3 regions of the Geodermatophilus sp. SYSU D01106 genome follow, and region 1 is predicted to be linked to each of the others. Evidence: riboswitches for the same ligand, from Rfam matches in the RefSeq annotation. Region 1 holds a riboswitch; each other region holds the start of a gene.
What was found. Region 1 has a riboswitch for cyclic di-AMP ahead of ACI78R_RS00660 (transglycosylase family protein). Riboswitches for the same ligand answer to the same signal wherever they lie in the genome.

Region 1 (7,698 bases):
GCCGGTGCTGGCCGAGGCGCACGACGCCGGGCTGGTGACCGCCGCGCAGGTGGCCGTGGCCGCGGAGGTGACCACCCCGGACCGGCTCGCCGCCGCCGCGGCGCAGGGTGTGGACCTGGGCGAGATCGACTCGGTGCTCACCGCCGTGGCGATCGAGCAGGACCACGACGCCCTGGTCGTCGTGGTGAAGCGGTACTGCAACGCCCTGGATCCCGACGGCCCGGAGCCGGACCCGACCGAGGGGCGGCGCATGTCGGTGGTCCGCCACGCCGACGGCACCGTCAGCTTCCACCTGCACCTCGACCCCGTGGGCGCCGAACGCTTCGCCACCGCGGTGGAGGCGCACGTGCAGGCCGACCGGCCCGCCGGCGACGACCGCACCCGCGCCCAGCGGCTCGCCGACGGCGCCGTGCAACTCGCCGACACCGCCCTCGCTTCGGGCAGCACCCCGCGGCTGCGCGGGGTCAAGCCGCAGGTCGTGGTCAAGGTCGACGCCGAGGACCTGCACGACCCCGCCTGCCCGGCCGACCACGCCCCGACCGGCTCCGACGCCGAGACCGACGGTGACGGCGACACCACGACCGACAGCGACGCCGACTTCTCCGCGGCCGAGACAGGCGGTGCCGGCGAGGCGACCAGGAGCATCCGCCAGGCCCGCGCCGGGTCGAGCAGGACGCCCCCTCTGCCGCGGTGGCGGGGCAGCGCGACCCTCGGGTCCGGCGCCGTGGTCCCCGCGGCCACCGCCCGCTGGCTGGCCTGCGACGGCGCGATCACCCGCGTGGTGCTCGGCCCCGACGGCGTCCCGCTCGACCTGGGCCGGGAGCAGCGGCTGGCCGACCGGCACGTCCGCCGCGCCGCGGAGGTCCGCGACGGTGGCTGCGTGTTCGCCGGCTGCGGCGCCCCCACCTGGTGGTGCGACGTCCACCACCTCGTGCACTGGCTCGACGGCGGACCCACCTCGCTGCAGAACTCGGCGCTGCTGTGCGAACGCCACCACACCAAGGTCCACGCCGGCTTCCGCGTGCAACGACAACCGGACGGGCGATGGCACACCTGGCGGCCCGACGGCACCGAGATCCGCACACCCGCGGCGCTGCGGTCGCCGCCCCTCGTCCCCGCCTGAGACGACGAGGACCCCGGCCGCGGGCGGCCGGGGTCCTCGTGTCGGGCGGTGGTCAGCCGACGTAGTTCACGTGCACGTGGTCGAAGTGGTTCGCGGTGACGCCACCGCGGTCCTCCATGGCGCGCCACGCGCCGTCGGGCGAGGTGAGGATGCGCTGCTCCCAGATCACGTACTCGACACCGAGCTCGTCCCAGTGGTCCACGTGGTACTGCGCGATGGCGTCGCCGAGGCCGGCGTCGCTCATGACCATGTAGTCCAGGGCCTTGCCCGAGGGGTGCCCGTCGGGGTCGACGGCGCTGGGCCGGGTGCCGCCGAGGGTGATGTCACCGGCGCCGGGCACCGCGCTCACGACGGCGTTCGCAGCCGCCTGCACCGCGGCGTGGATCGGCCCGGAGCTGTTGGTGATGGTGGCGACGGCGGCCGGCGCGGGCGCCGCGGCGACCTCGGGGGCGGCCTCGGCGAGCGGGGCGACCTCGCCGACCGGCGCGGACTCCCCGGCGTTCGAGCCACCGGCGGGCGCCTCGGCAGGGGCTGCGGCGGGCGCGGGGGCCGGAGCCTCGGCGGGGGCCGCGGCAGGCGCGGGGGCCGGCGCCTCGGCGGGCGCGGCGGCCGGGGCCGCCCCGCTCACCGCGAACACCTGACCCGGGAAGATCAGGTTCGGGTTGCTGCCGATGACGTCGACGTTGCGCTCGTAGAGCTCCCGCCAGCTCTGGGCGTGGGCGGCGGCGATCTTGGCGACGGTGTCGCCCCAGCGGACGGTGTAGTCCTCGGCGTCGGCAGCGGTCGGCGCAGGCGCGGCCGGAGCGGCCTCGACCGGCGCGGGCGCGGCCGGGGCGGCCGGGGCGGCCTCCGGCGCGGGGGCCTCGGCGGCGGGTGCGGCCGGGGCGGGCGCCTCGGCGGCGGCCGCGGTGGTGCCCTCGGCCAGGTACTTGCCGCAGGACGGCCAGGCGCCGACGCCCTGGCCGGCGAGGACCGCCTCGGCGATCTCGACCTGCTGGGCGGGGGTGGCGAGATCGGCGCGCGGGGCGAGCTCGGTGCCGCCGAACGCGGCCCAGGTGGACTGGCTGAACTGCAGGCCGCCGTAGTAGCCGTTGCCGGTGTTGATCGACCAGTTGCCGCTCGACTCGCACTGGGCGACGCCGGACCAGTCGTGGCTGGTCGAGGCGGAGGCGGGCGAGCTGAGGACGCCGATCCCGACGACGGTGGCGCCGGCGGCGACAGGGGCCTTGGCGATGACCTTCTTGGTGCGGACGTAACGGGGTGCGCGGTGCTTGGGCATGGTGATGATCTCCCGATCACCGCCGGCGAGGTGAGCTGTCGGGTTCGGGCGATCGGTGCCCGGCCGCGGGACGCGGCTTCACCCCGGAGACGCGTTCAGGTCAGGCCCCCGTAGGCCGTCACGCGCCGGAAGTGGGTCCCCCACCCCTGCCCTTGGGAGTTGACGTGAGCGACCGGTGGGCAGGGTTTGGCGGACCGGCGCCGCGCTCCGGTGTGCTGAGCGCAGCCAAAACGTTACATATCGTCATGGCAACTGTCGTCGTGTCGCCGGTCACAAGGGGGTTGTGGTGTGCTCCAGCGGGGTATCGACGTCCCTCGGTCGAGGGCCCGGCGAACCCGCTGTCCGGACGATCCACCCTGGTCGCACCCGGTGTCGCGGAGACGGCCCCCGCCCTCCCTCGACGGCCGGGACCAGCGGCGGCCGGTGACGCAGCACACCGGCCGCGCGGGTCAGGTCAGGGCACGGGCGGCGGTCTCCCGCAGCGCGACGGCGAGGTCCGCCTCCGCGCGCTGGTCGGTGCGGACGACGACCACCCGCGGCCCGCCGAGCGCCAGCGCCGCCGGCAGCTCGTCCGCGGCGGTCACCGCGGTGGCTTCCCAGCCCAGCGTCCGGGCGACGGCGACCAGGTCGCGGCCGTGCGGCGTGCCGAACACCCGCCGGTAGTCGCGCTCGTGCGCGGGCCGACCCGGCTCGAGCTGGGCGAAGATCCCGCCGCCGTCGTTGTCCGGGACGACGACGGTGAGGTCCGGCCGGGCCTCGCCCTCGCCGGTCAGCAGCCCCTGCAGGTCGTGCAGGAACGTCAGGTCGCCCATGAGCGCGACCGCCGGGCCACCGTGCACCAGCGCGGCCCCGATCGCCGTGGAGATCGTCCCGTCGATGCCCGCGACGCCGCGGTTGGCCAGCACGTGCACGTCGCCGCGCGGCACGGCGAGCCGGTCGACGTCGCGCACGGGCGTCGAGGAGCCGAGCACCAACAGCGCGCCGGCGGGCAGCGCGGCGACGACGTCGCGGGCTAGCCGGGCGGCGGTCAGGCCGGGAGCGCCGTCGAGCAGCGCGTCCACGGCCGTGCCCACCCGCGCGGCGGCGTCGCGCCAGGCGGCCGCCCACGCCGCGTCCGCGGGCGGCCCGGACGGCGGCGCGGCGCGGGTGACCGACGTGCTGGAGCGGGCGGGGTCGGGCCAGCGCGGGCCGGACACCACCGTCTCCACCCGCACCCGGGGGTCGGCCAGCAGCGCCGAGACCGGCCGCGACAGCGTCGGCCGCCCGAGCACGACCACCCGCGCCGGCCGGTGCTCCTCCAGCCAGTCCGGCGCGCCGAGCAGCAGCGCCCCGCCGCGCACGGCGTCGCCGGTCCACGCCCCGCCGCTGGGCTCGGCGACCACGGGCCAGCCCGCGGCCGCGGCGCCCTCGGCCCAGGCCCGGCCGGCCGCCGACGGCCCGTCACCGGCGACCATCAGCGTCCGCGGGGCGTCGGGCAGCGGGTCGGCCGGGGCGAGGGTGGCCCCGCCCGCGGTCCACGCGCCGCCGTCGTCGCGCCCGGCCCACGGGCCGGTGAGCGGGCCCGGCTCCTCCTCCGGCAGCAGCGGGTCGCGCAGCGGCAGGTCGAGCTGCACCGGCCCGGGGTCGCCCGACAGCGCGCCGGTGGCGGCGAGCAGCGCGCGGGAGACCACGGAGCGCCAGTAGCGGTTCTGCGCGGCCTCGCGGCCGGCCTCGGGCACGCCGACGTCGGCCGCCCAGCGCACCGCGCCGCCGTAGAGCCCGGGCTGCTCGATGGTCTGGTTGGCGCCGGTCGAGCGCAGCTCCGGCGGCCGGTCGGCGGTCAGCGCGAGCAGCGGCACGCCGGTGACGTCGGCCTCGAGGACCGCGGCGTGCAGGTGCGCGGTCGCCGTCCCGGAGGTGGTGAGCACCGGCACCGGCCGGCCGGAGGCGCGGGCCAGGCCGAGCGCGAGGAAGGACGCCGTCCGCTCGTCGATGCGCACGTGGAGCCGCAGCGAGCCCGCGCGCTCCGCGGCGGCGAACGCGAGTGCGACGGGCGCCGAGCGCGACCCCGGGGCGACGACGGCGTCGCGGACCCCGCCGCGGACGAGCTCGTCGACCAGCACGCGGGCGAACGCGGTGGAGGGGTTCACGCGGCCAGCACCGCCGCGAGCCGCCGGCCCCACCGGTCGGTGACGTCGTCGGGCGCCGTCACCTCGGCCAGCCGGTCGGGCTCCACCGCGCGGACGGGCAGCGCGCCGTCGACCGGTAGCAGCGGGTCGGCCGTCACGTCGCCGCCGAGCAGCGCGACGGTCGCCAGGCCGCACGCGAAGGGCAGCTCCGGCAGCGCGGCGGCCAGTGCCACCCCGGCGGCGATGCCGACCGAGGACTCCAGCGCCGAGGACACCACGCAGGGCAGGCCGTGCGCCTCGGCCACCCGCAGCGCCGCGCGCACCCCGCCGAGCGGCTGCACCTTGAGGACGACGACGTCGGCGGCCTCGCGCAGGTCGACCGCGAGCGGGTCGCCGGCCCGGCGCACGCCCTCGTCGACGGCGACCCGCACGTCGACCCGGCGGCGCAGCGCGGCCAGCCCTTCCAGCGTGGCGCAGGGCTGCTCGACGTACTCCAGGCCGACCCGGTCCAGCTCCCGGACCCGGGCGACGGCCGTGTCGACGTCCCACGCGGCGTTGGCGTCGACCCGCACCGCGCCCGCGGGGCCGAGCGCGTCGCGGACGGCCTCCACGCGGGCGACGTCGTCGGCCGGCGTCTGCCCCGGTTCGGCCACCTTCACCTTCGCCGTCCGGCAGCCCGAGGCGGCCACGATCGCGTGCGCCCGCTCCGCGTCCACCGCCGGCACCGTCACGTTGACGGGAACGGAGTCGCGCACCGGCGCGGGCCAGCCCTCCAGCGCCGCCTCGGCCGCGGCGGCCCACCAGCGGCGGCTCTCCGCCACGCCGTAGTCCCAGAACGGGGAGAACTCGCCCCAGCCGGCCGGCCCGCGCACCAGCACGCCGTCGCGGACGTCGATGCCGCGGAACCGGGTGCGCATCGGCACCGACCACGCCGCCGTCGCCGTCGTCCCGGGCGGGAGCGGCACGGAGGTGATCACGGCGGCAAGCGTATGCCGGGCGGGTCGTACCCTCGGGGATCGTGCCCCGGCAGCTCACCGTCCTCCCCGCGCCGGAGGCCCCCGCAGACGTTCTGGGCTCCGTGCTGCCCGCCGTCCGCGCCGCGCTCGAGGGGTCCGCGCCGCTCGCCGTGCTGCCCGCCGGCCCCGCCGCCACGGCCGCCCGGGAGGTGCTCGCCCCGGAGGAGCCGCTCGAGGACGGCGCCGACCTCGTCGTCGTCACCTCCGGGTCCACCGGCGGCGGGCGCGGCGTGCTGCTGCCCGCGGCGGCGCTGCGCGCGTCGGCGACCGCCACCCTCGACCGGCTCGGCGGCCCGGGCACCTGGCTGCTGGCGCTGCCGGTGTCGGCGATCGCCGGGCTGCAGGTGCTCGTGCGCTCGGCGCTGGCCGGCACGCTCCCGGCCGTCCTCGCGCCCGGGGAGGGACTGGCCGCGGCCGCCGCCCGGATGCCCGGCGGCCGCCGGTACACCGCGCTGGTGCCCACGCAACTGCGCCGGTACCTGGACCGCGAGCCGGAGGTGCTGCGCACCTTCGACGCCGTCCTGGTCGGCGGCGCGGCCACCGACCCCGCGCTGCTGGCCCGCGCCCGCGCCGAGGGCGTGGCCGCGGTGACCACCTACGGGATGAGCGAGACGGCCGGCGGCTGCGTGTACGACGGGGTCCCGCTCGACGGCGTCCGCGTGCGGGTGGACGACGACGGGATCGCGATCGCCGGGCCGGTGCTCGCCCTCGGCTACCGCCGCGACCCGGGGGGCACCGCGGCCGCCTTCACCGGCGGGGAGTTCCGCACCCGCGACGCCGGGACGATCGGCGCCGACGGGCGGCTGACGGTCACCGGCCGGCTCGACGACGTCGTGGTCACCGGAGGGGTGAACGTCGCGCCGCAGGCCGTCGAGGGCGCACTGCGCGAGCACCCCGACGTCGCCGACGCCGTCGTCTTCGGCCGGCCCGACGACGAGTGGGGCCAGCGCGTGGTGGCCGCCGTCGTGCCCGCGCCCGGCGCGGCCCCCGAGCTGGCCGCGCTGCGGGCCTGGGTGAGCGGGCGGTTGGGCGGGCCGAGCGCTCCGCGGGAGCTGCACCTGCTCGACGCCGTCCCCACGCTGCACACCGGCAAGCCCGACCGCCGCGGCGTCGCGGCGACCCTGGCGGGGGCACGTTGATGGCGACGCCCGCGCAGTGGGTCGCCGGCGCCCGCCCCCGCACGCTGCCCGCCGCGCTCGCGCCCGTCCTGGTGGGCACCGGCGCGGCCGCCGCGCTCGACGGCTTCCGGCTCGTCCCGGCGCTGCTGGCGCTGCTGGTCGCCCTCGCGCTGCAGGTGGCGGTCAACTACGCCAACGACTACTCCGACGGGAAGCGCGGCACCGACGCCGACCGGGTCGGGCCGATGCGGCTCGTCGGCTCCGGCGCGGCGCCCGCCCGGCAGGTGCTCACCGCGGCGCTGCTGTCGTTCGCCGTCGCGGCGGGCGCGGGGCTCGCGCTGGCGGCGCTGTCGAGCTGGTGGCTGGTCGCCGTCGGCGCGGTGTGCATCGCCGCGGCCTGGACCTACACCGGCGGCCCGCTCCCCTACGGCTACCGGGCGCTGGGCGAGGTCTTCGTCTTCGTGTTCTTCGGCCTGGTCGCCGTCGCGGGGACGACGTTCGCCCAGACCGGCCGGGTCGAGGGCCTGGCCCTGGCCGCCGCGGTGCCGGTCGGGCTGCTGTCGGTGGCGCTGCTGGTGGTCAACAACCTGCGCGACGTCGAGGGCGACGCCCAGGTGGGCAAGCGCACGCTGGCGGTGCTGCTCGGAGCCCCGCGGACCCGGCTGTTCTACGTCGGGCTGCTGGCGGTCGCCTTCGCCGTCGTCGTCGCCATCGGGGTGGTCCGGCCCTGGGCGCTGCTCGCGCTGGCCGCCGCGCCGCTGGCCGTCCCGCCGTCGCGGGTGGTGCTCTCCGGCGGGCGCGGCCCGGCGCTGATCGCCGCGCTGCAGGCCACGGGCCTGCTCACCCTCGCCACCGGCGTGCTGCTGGCGGCGGGGCTCGCCCTCAGCGGCTGATCGCGCTCAGGCGGGCTGGTCGCCCGACAGCCGGGTGCGGAACTCCTCCTTGGCCCGGCGCTTCTCCTCCGCACGCAGGACCAGGGCGACGCTCAGCTGCTCGCGGGAGCGGCGGAGCAGGAAGTAGGCCACCGGCATCGACGCCACGAGGCCGAACAGCA
Region 2 (7,698 bases), on a different contig from region 1:
GCCCCTGCTGCTGCATCTGCTGGGCGACCTGCTGAGCGTGGATCTGCTGCTGGTGCCAGGCCTGTTGCTGCCACGCCTGCTGCTGGTGCCATGCCTGGACCTGCTGCTGTACCGCCATGTGTTCCTGCTGGGCGATCATCTGCCGCTGGTGTTCGAGCGCCATCGCCTGCTGGGCGACCTGTACGCGAGCTGCGTTGCGCGTTTGACGGGCGTAGCGGGTCGCGCGCTGCTCCTTGTCCCGGAAGGACACCAGGCCGAACGTCGAGAGCGACACGGTCTTGCGGAGCAGTCCCACGGGTTGTTCCTGTCTTTCGGCAATGGGCGTTCCGCATCCTCGCCGCTCCTCCGCGCATTGAGGCGCTTCGGTGAGCGTGTCTGGCACCAAGGGAGGACCGCGCTCTCCGCGTGTGGGCGGTGTGACTCGGCGACGGCGCCACCGGCGAGGGACACGCCGATCACGGGGTCCGCGTGAGAACGTCCCGTCTCGATGTACCGCACCGACGGCTCCCTGGTCCTGAGCCCCACCGACCTGACCCGCCACCAGGCCTGCGCGCACGTGACGACGCTCGACCTCGCCGTCGCCGACGGCCGGTTGAAGCCCCTCGCCGGCGGCCCCGACGACCACGCCCTGCTCATCGCCGACCTCGGCACCGAGCACGAGGAGAAGTACCTGTCGGCGCTGGAGGCCGAGGGGCGCAGCGTCGTCCGCATCCCCACCCGGTTCGACGCCGCCGGCCGCCGCGAGGCCGAGGCGCTCACCGTGCAGGCGATGCGGCAGGGCGTCGACGTCATCGCCCAGGCCGCGTTCTTCGACGGCGTCTGGGGCGGCGCGGCCGACTTCCTCCTCAAGGTCGCGACGCCCTCCAACCTGGGCGCCTGGTCCTACGAGGTCGCCGACGCCAAGCTCGCCCGCCGCGTCAAGGTCCCCGCGCTGCTGCAGATGGCCACCTACGCCGAGCGCCTCGCCGTCCTCCAAGGGAAGGCACCCGAGCACGTCTGGGTGGTCACCGGTGACGGCGCCACGAACCCGTGGCGGCTGGTCGACGTCGCCGCCTACGCCCGCCGCGCCCGCGCGAAGCTGGCCGGCTTCCTCGCCGACCCGCCGCCCACTGCGCCCGTCCCCGTGCCGTACTGCGGCCAGTGCTCGTGGAAGGCGCGCTGCACCGCCGAGCTGGCCGACGCCGACGACCTCAGCCTCGTCGCCGGCATGCGCGCCGACACCCGCGCGGCCCTGCGCGCCGCCGGCATCACCACCCTCGAGCAGCTCGCCGGCGCCGACCCCGAGACGCTCAAGGCGGCCCGCATCGGCGCCGCCACCCGCGCCCGCGTGCAGGAGCAGGCCCGCGAGCAGCTGCGCGAGCGGCGCACCGGCGTCCCCACCCGCACCCTGCTGCCACCCACGAAGGGCCTCGGCCTGCTCCGGCTGCCCGAGCCCAGTGACGGCGACCTCTACCTCGACTTCGAGGGCGACCCGCACTCCGCCGACGGCGCCGGGCTGGAGTACCTCGCCGGCATCGGGCGGCGCGACGGCAGCTTCACCGCGCTGTGGGCGCACGACCCGGCCGCCGAGAAGCAGATGGTCGCCGACCTGATCGACCTCATCCTGGACGCGTGGCGCGCCGACCGCGGCATGCACGTCTACCACTACGCCGCCTACGAGGTGAGCGCGCTCAAGCGGCTGACCGGCCGCTACGGCGTCCGCGAGGCCGAGCTCGACGAGCTGCTGCGCAACCAGCGCTTCGTCGACCTCTATCCCGTCGTCAAGCAGTCGATGCGGATCAGCAAGGGCTCGTACTCGATCAAGAAGGTCGAGGCGTTCTACGGCCGCGAGCACACCGGCGACGTCGCGGACGCCATGGGCAGCGTCATCGCCTACGAGAAGTGGCTCGCCGACCGCGACCCGCAGCGCCTCGTCGACATCGAGCTCTACAACAAGGACGACGTCGACTCCACCCGCGAGCTGCACGACTGGCTGGAGACTCAGCGCGAGGAGCTCGAGCGCGAGTTCGGCGGCCAGGACCGCCCGCTGCTCTCGGAGGCCACCGGCCCGGTCGAGCGCACCGACGCCGAGCTCGCCGAGCTGGCGCTGGTCGACCGGCTCAAGGACGCCGGGCACGACCTGCTCGGCGACCTCGTGCAGTGGCACCGCCGCGAGGCCCGCCCCGGCTGGTGGGAGTTCTTCGCCCGCAAGGAGATGGACGACGACACGCTCGTCGAGGACGGCACCGCGCTCGGCCGGCTGTCTGCGCCCGTCGAGGTGGGCCAGGAGAAGCGGTCGAAGCTCTACGAGTACCGCTTCCCGCCGCAGGACACGAAGCTGTCGGTCGGGTCCACGGCGGTCGACGTCGACCAGCGGGCGGGCATCGGCACCGTCGTCGCGCTCGACTCCGCCGAGGGCCGCGTCGTCGTCAAGACGGCGAAGGCCCCGGCCACGCCGCGCGGGCTCGGGCCGAGCGGCCCGCTCGACGACAAGGGCATGCGCGCAGCGATCACCGCCACCGCCGACGACGTCCTCGCGGGCACGCCCTGCCTCGGGCAGGCGCTGCTGGAGCGGCGGGTGCCGGCCGACTGCCGCCGCCGTCCCGACGAGCAGGCCGGCGACGCCGTCGTCCGGATCGGCCTCCGGCTCGACGGCGAGGTGCTCGCCGTCCAGGGCCCGCCCGGCAGCGGCAAGACCCGGGCGGCGTCGATGCTCATCCGCGCGCTGCTCGACGCCGGCAAGAAGGTCGGCGTCACGGCCACCTCGCACGCCGTCATCGGCAACGTCCTGTCGGCCGTCGACCGGCCGGCGCTGCAGAAGTGCGACGAGCACCAGGCGTGCGGCGCGCCCGGCGTCGAGTGGTCGAAGGACGGCAAGGACGTCGCCCGGCGGCTCGTCGACGGCGACGTGCGGCTCGTCGGCGGGACGGCGTGGTTCTGGACCCAGCCTGACCTGGCCGAGGCCGTCGACGTGCTCGTCGTCGACGAGGCGGGGCAGTTCTCGTTGGCCAACGCGGTCGCGGTGGCGCGGGCCGGGAAGTCGCTGGTGCTGCTCGGCGACCCGCAGCAGCTGGCCCAGCCCTCGCAGGGCGTGCACCCCGGCGACTCGGGGCTGTCGGCGCTGGAGCACCTGCTCGAGGGGCACCCGACCGTGCCCGAGGGCCGCGGCATCTTCCTCGACACGACCTACCGGATGCACCCGGCGCTGACGCGGTTCGTGTCGGACCTGGCGTACGAGGGCCGCCTGGAGTCGGCGGCGCTGCGCGAGCGGATCACCGTGCGGCCGGGCGGGCTGGTGTCCGGCAGCGGGCTGGCGGTGCGGTCGGTGGCGCACACGGTGCCGGCCTCGGCGTCGTCCACGGAGGAGGCCGCCGAGGTGGCCGCCGTCTGGCGGTCGCTGCAGGGCGTCGGCTGGGTCGACGCCGAGGGCGCCGAGCGGCCGATCGGCCCGGACGACGTGCTCGTCGTCGCCCCCTACAACAACCAGGTGGCGCTGATCCGCTCGCTGCTGCCCGACGGTGCGCGGGTCGGCACGGTGGACCGGTTCCAGGGGCAGGAGGCGCCGGTCGTCGTCTACTCGACGACGTCGACCTCGGCCGACGAGGCGCCGCGCGGGGTCTCGTTCCTCTACGACCTCAACCGGCTCAACGTGGCGGTGTCGCGGGCGAAGGCGCTGGCGGTCGTGGTGATGAGCCCGCTGCTGCTCGACGCGCAGGTGCGGACGCCGGAGCAGCTGCGGCAGGTCAACGCGATGTGCCGGCTGGCCGAGCTGGCCGGTGTCTGACACCGCGGAGCTCGCGGGCCTGCTCGGCGTCGGCGCGGACGTGCTGGTGCGGGCGCTGGGGGACGGCTGGCTTGAGGTCGCCGGGCCGCCGCACGAGCGCTGGTTCGTGAGCGGGCGTCCGGTGCAGGTCGCCGTCGGCTGGGACGGGTTCGGCTTCACGCTGGCCCGCCCCGAGCCGCGCTGGTCGGGCGACGACCTGGTGTGGGAGTTCGCGGCCGAGCGCGGCTTCGGCTCCGACGAGGTCGTCTACGAGCGGGCGATGCTGGCCGAGGCCGCGGAGGAGGTCGCCCGCCGTCGCCGGCGGACGTTCCGCTGGTGCCCGGTGTGCCGCGAGGTCAACGCCCGCGAGCACGTGCACGACAACACCGGCCTGTGCATGCGCTGCGCCGAGCGCCACCTCGGCGTCACGTACTGAGCGGGCCCGGGAGGGGCCGATAGCGCGACAAAGGCCCTCTGGGGACCGACGACGGCGCCCCGGTCGGCGGTGACCGGGGCGCCGTCCGTCCGTCAGGCGACCCGGCGGGCGCCCTGGTAGCCGGTCATCGAGTCGAGGTTCACGACCGCGACCGGCTTGCCGGCGGTGGAGGCGTGCACCATCTGGCCGTTGCCGATGTACATGCCCACGTGCGAGACCGGGCTGTAGAAGAACACCAGGTCGCCGGGCTTGAGGTCGGACTTCGCCACCGGGGTGCCGAACGTCGACTGGGCCCGCGAGGTGCGGGGGATCTCCACGCCGGCCGCGCGGTAGGCGAAGCTGGTCAGCCCGGAGCAGTCGAACCGGTCGGGACCGGTCGCGCCGTACTGGTACATGTCGCCGCGCTGCGCGAGCGCGGTGTCGACGGCCGCCTGGGCGACGCCGTTCGGAGCGGCCACCGGGGCCGCCGCCACGACCCCGCCACCACCGCCGCCGCCTGCGGCAGCCGAGGCCGGGAGGGGCGAGAGCGCGATGCCGGCTCCGGCGATGGCCGCGACGGCGATGCCGCGGAACGAGCGACGGGCGAGGGGCGTGCGTGCAGTCGTCATGGACGACGGTTCTCCTGTTCTCCACGGTCGCCTACCGGGTTAGCTGACGGGTTCGGGCGGGGGAGTCGCCCGGCGCGAGAGGTCGCGCTTCACCCCTGGGACTCGATGGGTCCCCGGTCCGGAGGGCGGCTGGCTGCCGGCGTCCGGTTCGGCGTGGTCCGGCGGGTGTCACACGGGTTCGTGACGGGGGCCCGGCCAGGACCAGCGGGAACGGTAGGGAGGGCCGCGGACCGTCACAACCGCCCGAGGGACGCGCCACGCCCGGTCCCGGACCGTGGACTTGACGGCGGCCGCCCATCCGACACGCCACCGCCACCACCGCAGATGCCTCTCCGGAGCCCGCGACGCGCGACCGCGGACGCGCGGGGACACGCCGTGCCCCACGAGAAAGGACGGCGCGGTGCGTCCGCACGCGGTGTCAGGAGCCGCCCACGGACGGGCGGTCTCCGAGCGTGGGGACGTGGCGGTTGCCGGACGCGTTGACGGGGCACGGAACGGGGGATCGAGAGAGAGGAGCACCCCATGGGAATGATGAGGAACCTCATCGCCTCCGGCGTGGCCGCGAAGGTCGTGCAGGAGCTCAAGAAGCCGCAGAACCAGGCGAAGATCAAGCAGTTCGTCCGCGACTTCCAGGCCAAGCAGAAGAAGGGCGGCACCGGCGGCCGCGCCTACTGACCGCTGATCCGCCCGCGGCCCCCGTCCCACCCCGGGACGGGGGCCGCGGTGCGTCCGGGGCCGGTGCGACGGTCCGTTGCAGTTCCGAGACGGCTCGGTCCCCGGCGTCCCGGACAGCGACCCGACCCCGTGTGACGCTCGCCGGCGTCTAGCCGCGACGCCGGCGCCGACCTCCCCGGGAGGCGCTGCCGGCGCGCGTCCGCACGACCACCACGGAATGCCCCATGAACCAGTCCTCCGCCCGCCGCCGACTCGGCGCGCTTCCCGTCCTGCTCGCCACGGGCCTCCTCCTCGCCGGCTGCGGGGACGACGGCGAGACCGGCCTCCCCGCGCCCACCTCCACCCCGTCGGCCCCGGCGACGTCGTCCGCGGCGGCCCCGACCACGCCCGCCCCGACGACGCCCGCCCCCGAGCCCGCGGTGGCCCCTGCCCCCACGCCGGAGGTGACGCCGGCTCCCGTGGTCGTGGACTTCCTCATGCCCGCCGTGGTCGGCATGACGCTGCAGGACGCCCAGGACCTGATCCAGACCAACGGCGCCTACCTCAGCCTGTCCCACGACCTGCTGGGCAGCCGCAACCAGGTCCTCGACGCCAACTGGCGGGTCTGCACCCAGAACATCGCACCCGGCCAGCGGGTCACCGGGGACGTCGAGGGCGCCATCGACCTCGGCGCGGTCAAGCTCGACGAGCTCTGCCCCTGACGTCCGGCCGCGGCCCCGTCCCGGTGGGACGGGGCCGCGGTGCGGTCAGGGCCGGCCGGCGTGCGGGACGTCGACCTCGGTCGCGAGCAGCACCGCCTCGCGCACGGGCGCGCGGTTGTGCTCGTAGAAGTCCGGCGCCGCGCACATGAGCAGCGTCCGGCCGTCCTCGCCGCCGAGCATGCAGGCGTAGACGCCCAGCCCCTCGGGCGCGGCGACGGCGTCGACGATCTCGCCGCCCTCGGCCACCCGGACCACCCGCCCGCCGACGGCGTCCGCCGCCCAGATGCAGCCGTCGGCGTCGAGCGCGCAGCCGTCCGGGGCGACGGCGAGCTGCCCGAGCACCTCGTCCACGGTGCGCCCGGTGACCTCCGGCCCGAGCGACGCCCACACCCGCCGGTTGGTCAGCGACCCGTCGTCGCCGAGGTCGAACGCCGTGTACCGGTTGCCCAGCGTCTCGCCGACGACCAGCGTGCCGCCGTCCGGCGTGATCACCGACCCGTTCGGGAACTGCAGCCCCTCAGCCGCGACCGACACCGTCCCGTCGGGGTCGATCCGCTTGAGCGACGCGGTCGCCGCCTCGCCGCCGCCCATCAGGTCGAAGCCGAAGTCGCCGACGAACACGTGCCCGCCCGGGCCGACGACGAGGTCGTTGAGGTGCCCGCCGCAGTGCTCGGTCAGGTCGGCGTAGGTCGACAGCGCCGACCCGTCCCAGCGCAGCACCTCGTGCGTCTTCATCGACACGACCACCAGCGACCCGTCGGGGAGCCACCCCTGCCCCGACGGCTGCCCGGGCACCTCGAACCGCACGGTCTCCTGCCCGTCGGCGGTCACCGTGCTCACCGTGTGCCGGTAGAAGTCCGACACCCACCACGTGCCCTCGTGCCAGCGCGGCCCCTCGAAGAACCCGCCGCCGGTCAGCACCGTCCGCACCTCGCGCTCTGCCATGCCGCGGACCCTAAGAGTCCGACGCCGGCGGCCCCAGCGGAACGGGGTCGGTGCCCGCGACGACCGGCGCCGTCACCGTGCCGATCCGCTCGATCGTCACCGCCACCTCCACGCCCGGCCGCAGCCACGGGTGCCGCTCCTCGCCGTGCAGCGACCGCAGCTCGAGCAGGCAGCCGGTGCCCACGGTGCCGCTGCCGACGACGTCGCCCGGCCGCAGCTCCGTGCCCCGCGAGGCGTAGGCGAGCATCTGCCCGAACGACCAGCGGACGTCGGCCCAGCTGCCGCCGCCCTGCTCGACGCCGTCCACCGAGGCGCTCATCCGCAGCGCGTAGCCGTGCCCGGACCGGTACGGCTCCAGCTCGTCGGGCGTGACGAGCACCGGGCCGATCGTCGTCGCGCCGTCCTTGCCCTTCGCCGGGCCGAGGCCGATCTTCGACTCGACGCCCTGCACGTCGCGGGCGCTCCAGTCGACGAACACCGTGTACCCGGCGATCGCCGCCTCGGCCTCCTCCGGCGTCAGGTCCGACCCGCCCCGGCCCACGACCGCGGCCACCTCGACCTCGTAGTCGAACGCCGCCGAGCCGGGGGAGA
Region 3 (7,698 bases), on a different contig from region 1:
CGATGAACGAGCGCGCCGCCTGCCGCTACATGAAGATGATCACCCCGGCCAAGCTGCTGCACACGCTGCGCACCGGCGAGGGCGCGATCGACGTCGACCCGGAGACCGCCGCCCGCGCCCGCCGTGCCGTCGAGGCGATGGTCGCCATCGGCGAGCCCGGTCGCGGCGGCGAATGAAGGACCACCCTTCCCCCCACGCCTCGCAAGCTCGGCGCGGGACCCTGAAGGGCGGCCGTTCCATCACCTCACCATGAGCCAGAGGGCGACGGTGGCCGCGAGCAGGGTGAGCGGCACCGTCGCCAGGCCGAGCGCGCCGAACCGCGCCGCCGACGGCGCCTCCGTCCCGAGGGCCCGGCGCCACAGCAGGTTGGCCAGCGACCCGGCGTAGGTGAGGTTCGGCCCGACGTTCACGCCGATCAGGACGGCGAGCACCGCGCCCGGGCCCACGGCCGCGGCCACCGGCAGCAGCGCCAGCGTGGCCGGCAGGTTGTTGACGACGTTGGCCAGCACCGCGGCGACGACGGCGACCGCCAGCAGCTCGGCCAGCCCCTCGCCGTCGGGGAGCAGCCGCGCCAGCCCCTGCTCGAGCCCGGCGCCGAGGACGGCCTGCACGACCACCGCCAGCCCGCAGACGAACAGCGCGAACGGCAGGTCGGCGGCGGTCACGACGTCGGCCGCCCGCAGCCGCCCGGCCCGCGCCAGCCGGGCGGCGAGCACGGCGACCCCGGCCACGGCCGGCCACACCGGCGGCAGGCCCGCGAGCGAGGCGGCGCCGAAGCCGAGGGCGGTCAGCCCGACCACGGCCAGGGCGGCCCGCGGCGCCGGCGGCACCTCGGCCACCGGAGCGGAGACGGGCACCGCGAGGTCGGCGCGGAACAGCCGCCGCAGCACCAGGTACTCGACGGCGACCGCGGCTCCCCAGGGGCCGGCCATCAGCCCGGCGAAGGCGAGGAACGACAGCCCGCTCGCGGAGAACGCCAGCAGGTTGGTCAGGTTCGACACCGGCACCAGCAGCGACGCGGAGTTGGCCAGGTGCCCGGTGGCGACGGCGTGCGGGCGCGCCGGCAGCCCCATCCGGGTGGCGGTGGCCAGCACGACCGGGGTGAGCAGGACGACCGTGGCGTCCAGGCTGAGCAGCGCCGTCACCCCGGCGGCGAGCAGCACCACCCGGCCGAGCAGCGCGCCGGCCGAGCGCCCCGCCCGCCGGGCCGTCGCCGCGGCCGCCCAGGTGAACACGCCCTCCCGGTCGGCGAGGTCGGCGAGCACCAGCACGACGACGAGGAACGCCACGGTGGGCAGCACCCCGCGTACCGCCGTCTCGGCCGCGGCGAAGCCGACCGCGCCGACGGCCACCAGGTACACCGCGCCCACCACGGCGACCGCCGCCGGGGGCACGCGGCGGGTGCCGGCCGTGGCCGCCGCGAGGGTGGCGGCCAGCACGACGCCGGCGGTGCCGAGCGCGACCGGGTCGGTCACCTCAGATGCGGGTGAACAGGTAGACCGAGACCACGACGCCGAAGGCCACGATGAGCACCCGCAGCGGCGTCGCGGGGATGCGGCTGGCGATCCGCGCGCCGGCGAACCCGCCGACCAGGCTGGCCGGCGCGGCGACCGCGACCACCTCCCAGGCGATCGGCCCGAACAGCCCGAAGACGACGAGGGTGACCGTCGCCGTCACCGCCGACAGCGCCGACTTGAGCGCGTTGGCCAGCGCCAGCCGGTGCAGCGCCGTCCCGAGGACCCCGACCAGGATGACGCCGAGCGCCCCGCCGAAGTAGCCGCCGTAGACGGTGGCGAGGAACAGAGCGACGTAGAGCCACCACGGGTCGCGCACGGCGCCGTCGTCGCGGTCGCGCAGCCGGCGGGTGAGCAGCGGCTGCACCGCCAGCAGCAGGCTGGCGAGCAGCACGAGCACCGGCACGACGACGTCGAAGGCCTCGCTCGGCGTGGTCAGCAGCAGCACGCTGCCGGCCGTGCCGCCGAGCACCGCGACGACGCCGAGGCGCACCAGGCGCCCGCGCTGGCCGGCGTACTCGCGGCGGAAGCCGAGCATCCCGCCGAGGTAGCCGGGCCACTGCGACACCGAGTTGGTCACGTTGGCCGCCACCGTGGGCAGGCCGAGCGCGACCAGGGTGGGGAACAGGATCAGCGACCCGCCGCCGGCGATCGAGTTGATGACGCCGGCGAGCAGGGAGACCGCCGCGGCGATGACCAGGTCGGCGGCGGACACGGGGCGGGAGCCTACGGTGGCGCCATGCGCCTCCCCGCCCCGGCGACCTGGCTGGCCGCCGCCCTCGGCGGATCCGGCGTGCTGCACCTGGTGCGGCCGCGGACCTACGAGTGGCTGGTGCCCCCGGAGCTCGGCGACGCCCGCTCCTGGGTGCTCGGCAGCGGGGTGGCCGAGGTGGCCACCGCGGCGCTCCTGGCCGCGCCGCCTACCCGCCGGGCCGGGGGCTGGGCCGCGGCCGGGCTCCTGGCGTCGTTCGTGCCGGCGCACCTGCACCACCTCCGGATCGCCCGCGGGCGGCCGGCGCTGCTGGCCGCCGGGGTGCTGCGGCTGCCGCTGCAGGCGCCGATGATCGGCGCGGCGCTGCGGGTGGCCCGGGGCCGGGCGTGACCGAGCCCTTCCCCACGGACTGGGAGCGCGCGCTGGTCGTCGTCGCCCACCCCGACGACGTCGAGTACGGGTGCGCGGCCGCCGTCGCCGTGTGGACCGACGCCGGGCGGGACGTCCGGTACCTGCTGGCCACCCGCGGGGAGGCCGGCATCGCCGGGCTGCCGCCGGGGGAGGCGGGGCCGCTGCGCGAGCGGGAGCAGCGGGCGTCGGCGGCGGTGGTCGGCGTCACGGGGGTCGAGTTCCTCGGGTTCCCCGACGGCCGGCTCGTGGAGGGACTGGAGCTGCGCCGGTCGCTGGCCGCGGCGATCCGCCGGCACCGGCCGGAGCTGGTGGTGACGATGCACTTCGGCGAGACGTGGACGCCGCCGGGCGTGACCCCGGCGTACTGGAACAGCGCCGACCACCGGGCGCTCGGCCGCTCCGTGATCGACGCGGTGGGCGATGCCGCCAACGAGTGGATCTTCCCCGAGCTCGCCGGGCAGGAGCCGTGGCGGGGCGTGCGCTGGGTCGCCGTCGCCACGCCGGTCGGGGCGACGCACGCCGTCGACGTCACCGACGTCGTCGACCGGGCGGTGGCCTCGCTGGCCGAGCACCGCCGCTACCTCGAGGCGCTGTCGGACGACCCGGTCGAGGAGCAGGCACGGCGACAGGTCGAGATGGCGACGCCGGAGGTGGACGGCCGGCGCAGGACCGGCTTCGCGCTCTACGCCGGCTGAGCGCGCCGGCCGTCCACCCCTCAGGCGGGCGTCACGGCAGGAAGCTCACGTGGACGTGGTCCATGTGGTTGGCCGTCGGTGAGCCGCGGTCGGCCATGGCCTGCCAGCCGGACCCGCCGACCAGCCAGATCCGCTGCTGCCAGATGACGTACTCGACGCGCAGCCGTGCCGCGTTGTCGATGACGAACTGGGCGACCGCGTGCCCCTTCGCCGCGTCGGCGTACACCATGAAGTCGGCGGCCAGTTCCTGCGTGGGGGAGTGCCCGGGCCGGGTGAGGACCGTGGACACCGCGAAGGCCTGCGTGACCTCCGCGACGGCCGGCCGCACGTGCGGCGCCCAGGCGCTGTAGGCGGTCGACGTCGGGGTCGGCGCCCCGGTGAGGTCCGTGGCGACGGCGACGACGGCGGTGGCCGCCGCGGCGGCGGGCGCGGGTGCGGGAGCCGCCGCCGGTGCGGGAGCCGCGGCCGGCGCGGCAGCGGGGGCGGGTGCCGGGGCGACGTCGCCGCGGCTGGACCAGTGCTCGGACCAGCCGCCCCGGTCGTGCCGGTCGCCGTCCCAGGGACGGTCGGCGGAGGCGGCCGACTGACCGGCCAGGCAGAGGGCGACGGTGGCGGTGCCGACGGTGAGCGTGCGGCGGAGGGCGTGTCTGCGCATGACGAGGAGAGCTCCTGTCGTGTGGCCCCGCGCGGTCCCGCCGTCTGCTCGGCAGGGGACCGCCCCGGGGCAGGGGAGGGCACGGGATCCGGGACGGCGCGCGGCAGCCCGGCGTCGGGCCGGTGCGGAGGCCGGTCGGGTCCGGATCCCGGAGGCGCGGCGGCCGGCGCGGGTGCGCGGGCCGCGGCGAGGTGTCTGGGGGCGGGGCGCGTCGGGGCAGGCGCCGACGGCGCTCCCCGTGTCGCGGCTCTCCGTTTCTCCCGTGGCCGCCTACCGGGTCAGCTGACGGGTTCGGGCGGGGATGTCGCCCTACCCACCTCCCGGGAGGACCGGGCGGTGGGACTCACCCCGGTGACGCGGTGGGTCCCCGGCTCGCGGCCACAGGCGTGGTCCGCGACTCGGCGGCGTCCGGGCGGATCACCCCGGCTGGGGCGGAAGGGCCGTCCGGACGGGTCGACCGTAGGGAGGCCCGCGGGACCCGGCAACGGGGACCGGGGAGTTCCGGTGGACCGGGAGGCTCCCGTCGCCGGGTGTTCGCCGAGCGGACACCCCGGGCCGGACTGCGGCGCGCCCGGGAGTCCGCCAGGGTGGGGGCGTCGAGCGCGACCACCCCCGGGAGGACGACGGTGACCGAGGCCAGCACGCGCGAGGAGATCGCCGCGACCGACGGCGCGGGGCCGCTGACCCAGGAGGAGCTGACCCGCATCCACGCCTGGTGGCGGGCGGCCAACTACCTGTCGGTCGGCCAGATCTACCTCATGGACAACCCGCTGCTGCGCGAGCCGCTGCGCCCGGAGCACGTCAAGCCGCGGCTGCTCGGCCACTGGGGCACGACGCCGGGGCTGAACTTCGTCCACGCACACCTCAACCGGGCGATCGCCGCGCGCGACCTCGACTGCATGTACGTGATGGGGCCCGGCCACGGCGGCCCCGGCCCGGTCGCGTCGGCCTGGCTGGAGGGCACCTACAGCGAGGTCTACCCCGACGTGTCGCAGGACGAGCCGGGGATGAAGCGGCTGTTCACCCAGTTCAGCTTCCCCGGCGGGATCCCGAGCCACGTGGCGCCGGAGACGCCCGGCTCGATCCACGAGGGCGGCGAGCTCGGCTACGCCCTGGTGCACGCCTACGGCGCCGCCTTCGACAACCCGGACCTCGTCGTCGCCGCCGTCGTGGGCGACGGCGAGGCCGAGACCGGCCCGCTGGCCGCGAGCTGGCACGCCACGAAGTTCGTCGACCCGGCCCGCGACGGCGCCGTGCTGCCGATCCTGCACCTCAACGGCTACAAGATCGCCAACCCGACGGTGCTGGCCCGCATCGAGCCCGACGAGCTCGACGCCCTGCTGCGCGGCTACGGGCACACGCCGTACGTCGTCGAGGGCGACGACCCCGCGCTCATGCACCAGCAGTTCGCCGCGACGCTGGACCGCTGCCTCGACGAGATCGCCGACATCCAGCGGCGGGCCCGGGAGGGCGGCGTTCCCGAGCGGCCGCGCTGGCCGATGATCGTGCTGCGCTCGCCCAAGGGGTGGACCGGGCCGGCGGAGGTCGACGGGCACCGCGTCGAGGGCTCCTGGCGCTCGCACCAGGTGCCCTTCGCCAACGCGCGCGAGGACGACGGCCACCGGCGGGTGCTCGAGGAGTGGCTGCGCAGCTACCGCCCCGAGGAGCTGTTCGACGACGCCGGCGCGCCCGTCCCGGCCGTGCGGGACCTCCACCCGGAGGGCCCCCGCCGGATGAGCGCCAACCCGCACGCCAACGGCGGGCTGCTCCTCCAGCCGCTGCGGATGCCCGCGTTCGCCGACTACGCCGTCCCCGTGCCCGAGCCCGGCACCGGCGCGGTGGAGGCCACCCGGGTGCTGGGGGAGTTCCTCCGCGACGTCATGCGCGGCAACCCGCAAACCTTCCGCGTCTTCGCGCCCGACGAGAACAACTCCAACCGGCTCGGCGCGGTGCTCGAGGCCACCGACCGCACCTGGATGGCGCGGCGCGAGCCCGAGGACGACCACCTCGCGCCCGACGGGCGGGTGATGGAGGTGCTCTCCGAGCACCTCTGCCAGGGCTGGCTGGAGGGCTACCTCCTGACCGGGCGGCACGGCTTCTTCTCCTGCTACGAGGCGTTCATCCACGTCGTCGACTCGATGGTCAACCAGCACGCCAAGTGGCTGAAGACCACCAACGACATCCCGTGGCGGCGGCCGGTCGCGTCGCTGAACTACCTGCTCACCTCGCACGTCTGGCGGCAGGACCACAACGGCTTCTCGCACCAGGACCCGGGCTTCATCGACCACGTCGTCAACAAGAAGGCCGACGTCATCCGGGTGTACCTGCCGCCGGACGCGAACACGCTGCTGTCGGTCGCCGACCACTGCCTGCGCACCCGGCAGTACGTCAACGTGATCGTGGCGGGCAAGCAGCCGGCGCTGCAGTACCTCGACATGGACGCCGCCGTCGAGCACTGCACCAAGGGCATCGGCATCTGGCAGTGGGCGAGCACCGACGCCGGTGCCGAGCCCGACGTCGTCCTCGGCTGCGCCGGCGACGTGCCGACGATGGAGACGCTCGCGGCCGCGGAGATCCTCACCTCGGCCTTCCCGGACCTGCGGGTGCGGGTGGTCAACGTCGTCGACCTGATGCGGCTGCAGGACGACCGCGAGCACCCGCACGGCCTGTCGGACGCCGAGTTCGACGCGTACTTCACCACCGACCGGCCGGTCGTGTTCGCCTACCACGGCTACCCGTGGCTGATCCACCGGCTGACCTACCGGCGCACCAACCACGGCAACATCCACGTGCGCGGCTACGTGGAGGAGGGCACGACGACGACGCCGTTCGACATGTGCGTGGTCAACGGCATCGACCGCTACGACCTGGCGATCGACGTGATCGACCGGGTGCCGCGGCTGCGCTCCCGCGGGGCGCACCTGCGCGACCGGCTGCGGGACCGGTTGATCGAGCACAAGCGGTACATCCGCACCCACGGGGAGGACTTGCCGGAGGTGGCGGGCTGGCAGTGGGGCTCGGGTGCCGGGCCGGTCGTCGTCGGCGGGGGCAACGAGCCGCTGCACGAGCCGGAGAACTGACCCGGCGGCGACCCGTAGACTGGCCGGCACGACGGACGAGTCGGCCGGGCGGTCGCGTCGGCGGGGGAGACCCCGTCGCCGAGGAACGTCCGGGCTCCATAGGGCAGGGTGGTCGTTAACGGCGACCCGGGGTGACCCGCGGGACAGTGCCACAGAGAACAGACCGCCAGCAGCGCCTCTCCGGAGACGCGGCTGGTGAGGGTGAAACGGTGGTGTAAGAGACCACCAGCGCACCGGGTGACCGGTGCGGCTCGGTAAACCCCACCCGGAGCAAGGTCGAGAAGGGACGGCGGGCGACCGTCGTCCTGCGCAGGCGTTCGAGGGCTGCCCGCCCGATGCCTGCGGGTGGACCGCTCGAGCCCGCCGGCAACGGCGGGCCTAGATGGATGACCGCCCATCGGGAGGCCGCGAGGCGCCCGAGGACAGAACCCGGCGTACAGGCCGACTCGTCCGTCGCCTACCGCCTGACCTGCGCTTTCAGGTCCGGCGGGGGTCCCCGTTCCTCAGATGTTCCTCAGCCGCGGGAGCCAGTACGGCGCCCACCACGGCCCGCCTGAGGACGAGGACCCGGACGTGTCCGCACCGTTGCGCGCGGCCGCCGGCAACGAGGACGGACTTGAACGTCTCGTAT

Region 2: another riboswitch for cyclic di-AMP. It lies ahead of ACI78R_RS07000 (C40 family peptidase); the one in region 1 lies ahead of ACI78R_RS00660 (transglycosylase family protein).
Region 3: another riboswitch for cyclic di-AMP. It lies ahead of ACI78R_RS06440 (hypothetical protein); the one in region 1 lies ahead of ACI78R_RS00660 (transglycosylase family protein).

The regions. Positions count from the first base shown of each region.
Region 1 covers NZ_JBJGYM010000001.1:117,520-125,217, forward strand. Annotated here, with positions in the region: gene ACI78R_RS00655 (DUF222 domain-containing protein) at 1-1,123, shown strand, start outside; gene ACI78R_RS00660 (transglycosylase family protein) at 1,176-2,402, opposite strand; cyclic di-AMP (ydaO/yuaA leader) riboswitch at 2,407-2,577, opposite strand; gene menD (2-succinyl-5-enolpyruvyl-6-hydroxy-3-cyclohexene-1-carboxylic-acid synthase) at 2,852-4,531, opposite strand; gene ACI78R_RS00670 (o-succinylbenzoate synthase) at 4,528-5,487, opposite strand; gene menE (o-succinylbenzoate--CoA ligase) at 5,529-6,665, shown strand; gene ACI78R_RS00680 (1,4-dihydroxy-2-naphthoate polyprenyltransferase) at 6,665-7,537, shown strand; gene ACI78R_RS00685 (DUF4229 domain-containing protein) at 7,544-7,698, opposite strand, start outside.
Region 2 covers NZ_JBJGYM010000005.1:12,417-20,114, reverse strand. Annotated here, with positions in the region: gene ACI78R_RS07015 (DUF2510 domain-containing protein) at 1-295, opposite strand, end outside; gene ACI78R_RS07010 (TM0106 family RecB-like putative nuclease) at 488-3,763, shown strand; gene ACI78R_RS07005 (hypothetical protein) at 3,756-4,178, shown strand; gene ACI78R_RS07000 (C40 family peptidase) at 4,271-4,786, opposite strand; cyclic di-AMP (ydaO/yuaA leader) riboswitch at 4,799-4,950, opposite strand; gene ACI78R_RS06995 (hypothetical protein) at 5,309-5,461, shown strand; gene ACI78R_RS06990 (hypothetical protein) at 5,686-6,162, shown strand; gene ACI78R_RS06985 (SMP-30/gluconolactonase/LRE family protein) at 6,208-7,107, opposite strand; gene ACI78R_RS06980 (fumarylacetoacetate hydrolase family protein) at 7,118-7,698, opposite strand, start outside.
Region 3 covers NZ_JBJGYM010000004.1:203,337-211,034, reverse strand. Annotated here, with positions in the region: gene nadA (quinolinate synthase NadA) at 1-176, shown strand, start outside; gene ACI78R_RS06460 (SLC13 family permease) at 240-1,475, opposite strand; gene ACI78R_RS06455 (sulfite exporter TauE/SafE family protein) at 1,477-2,229, opposite strand; gene ACI78R_RS06450 (DoxX family protein) at 2,254-2,616, shown strand; gene ACI78R_RS06445 (PIG-L deacetylase family protein) at 2,613-3,332, shown strand; gene ACI78R_RS06440 (hypothetical protein) at 3,364-3,987, opposite strand; cyclic di-AMP (ydaO/yuaA leader) riboswitch at 4,240-4,384, opposite strand; gene ACI78R_RS06435 (phosphoketolase family protein) at 4,614-7,067, shown strand; RNA gene rnpB (RNase P RNA component class A) at 7,104-7,520, shown strand.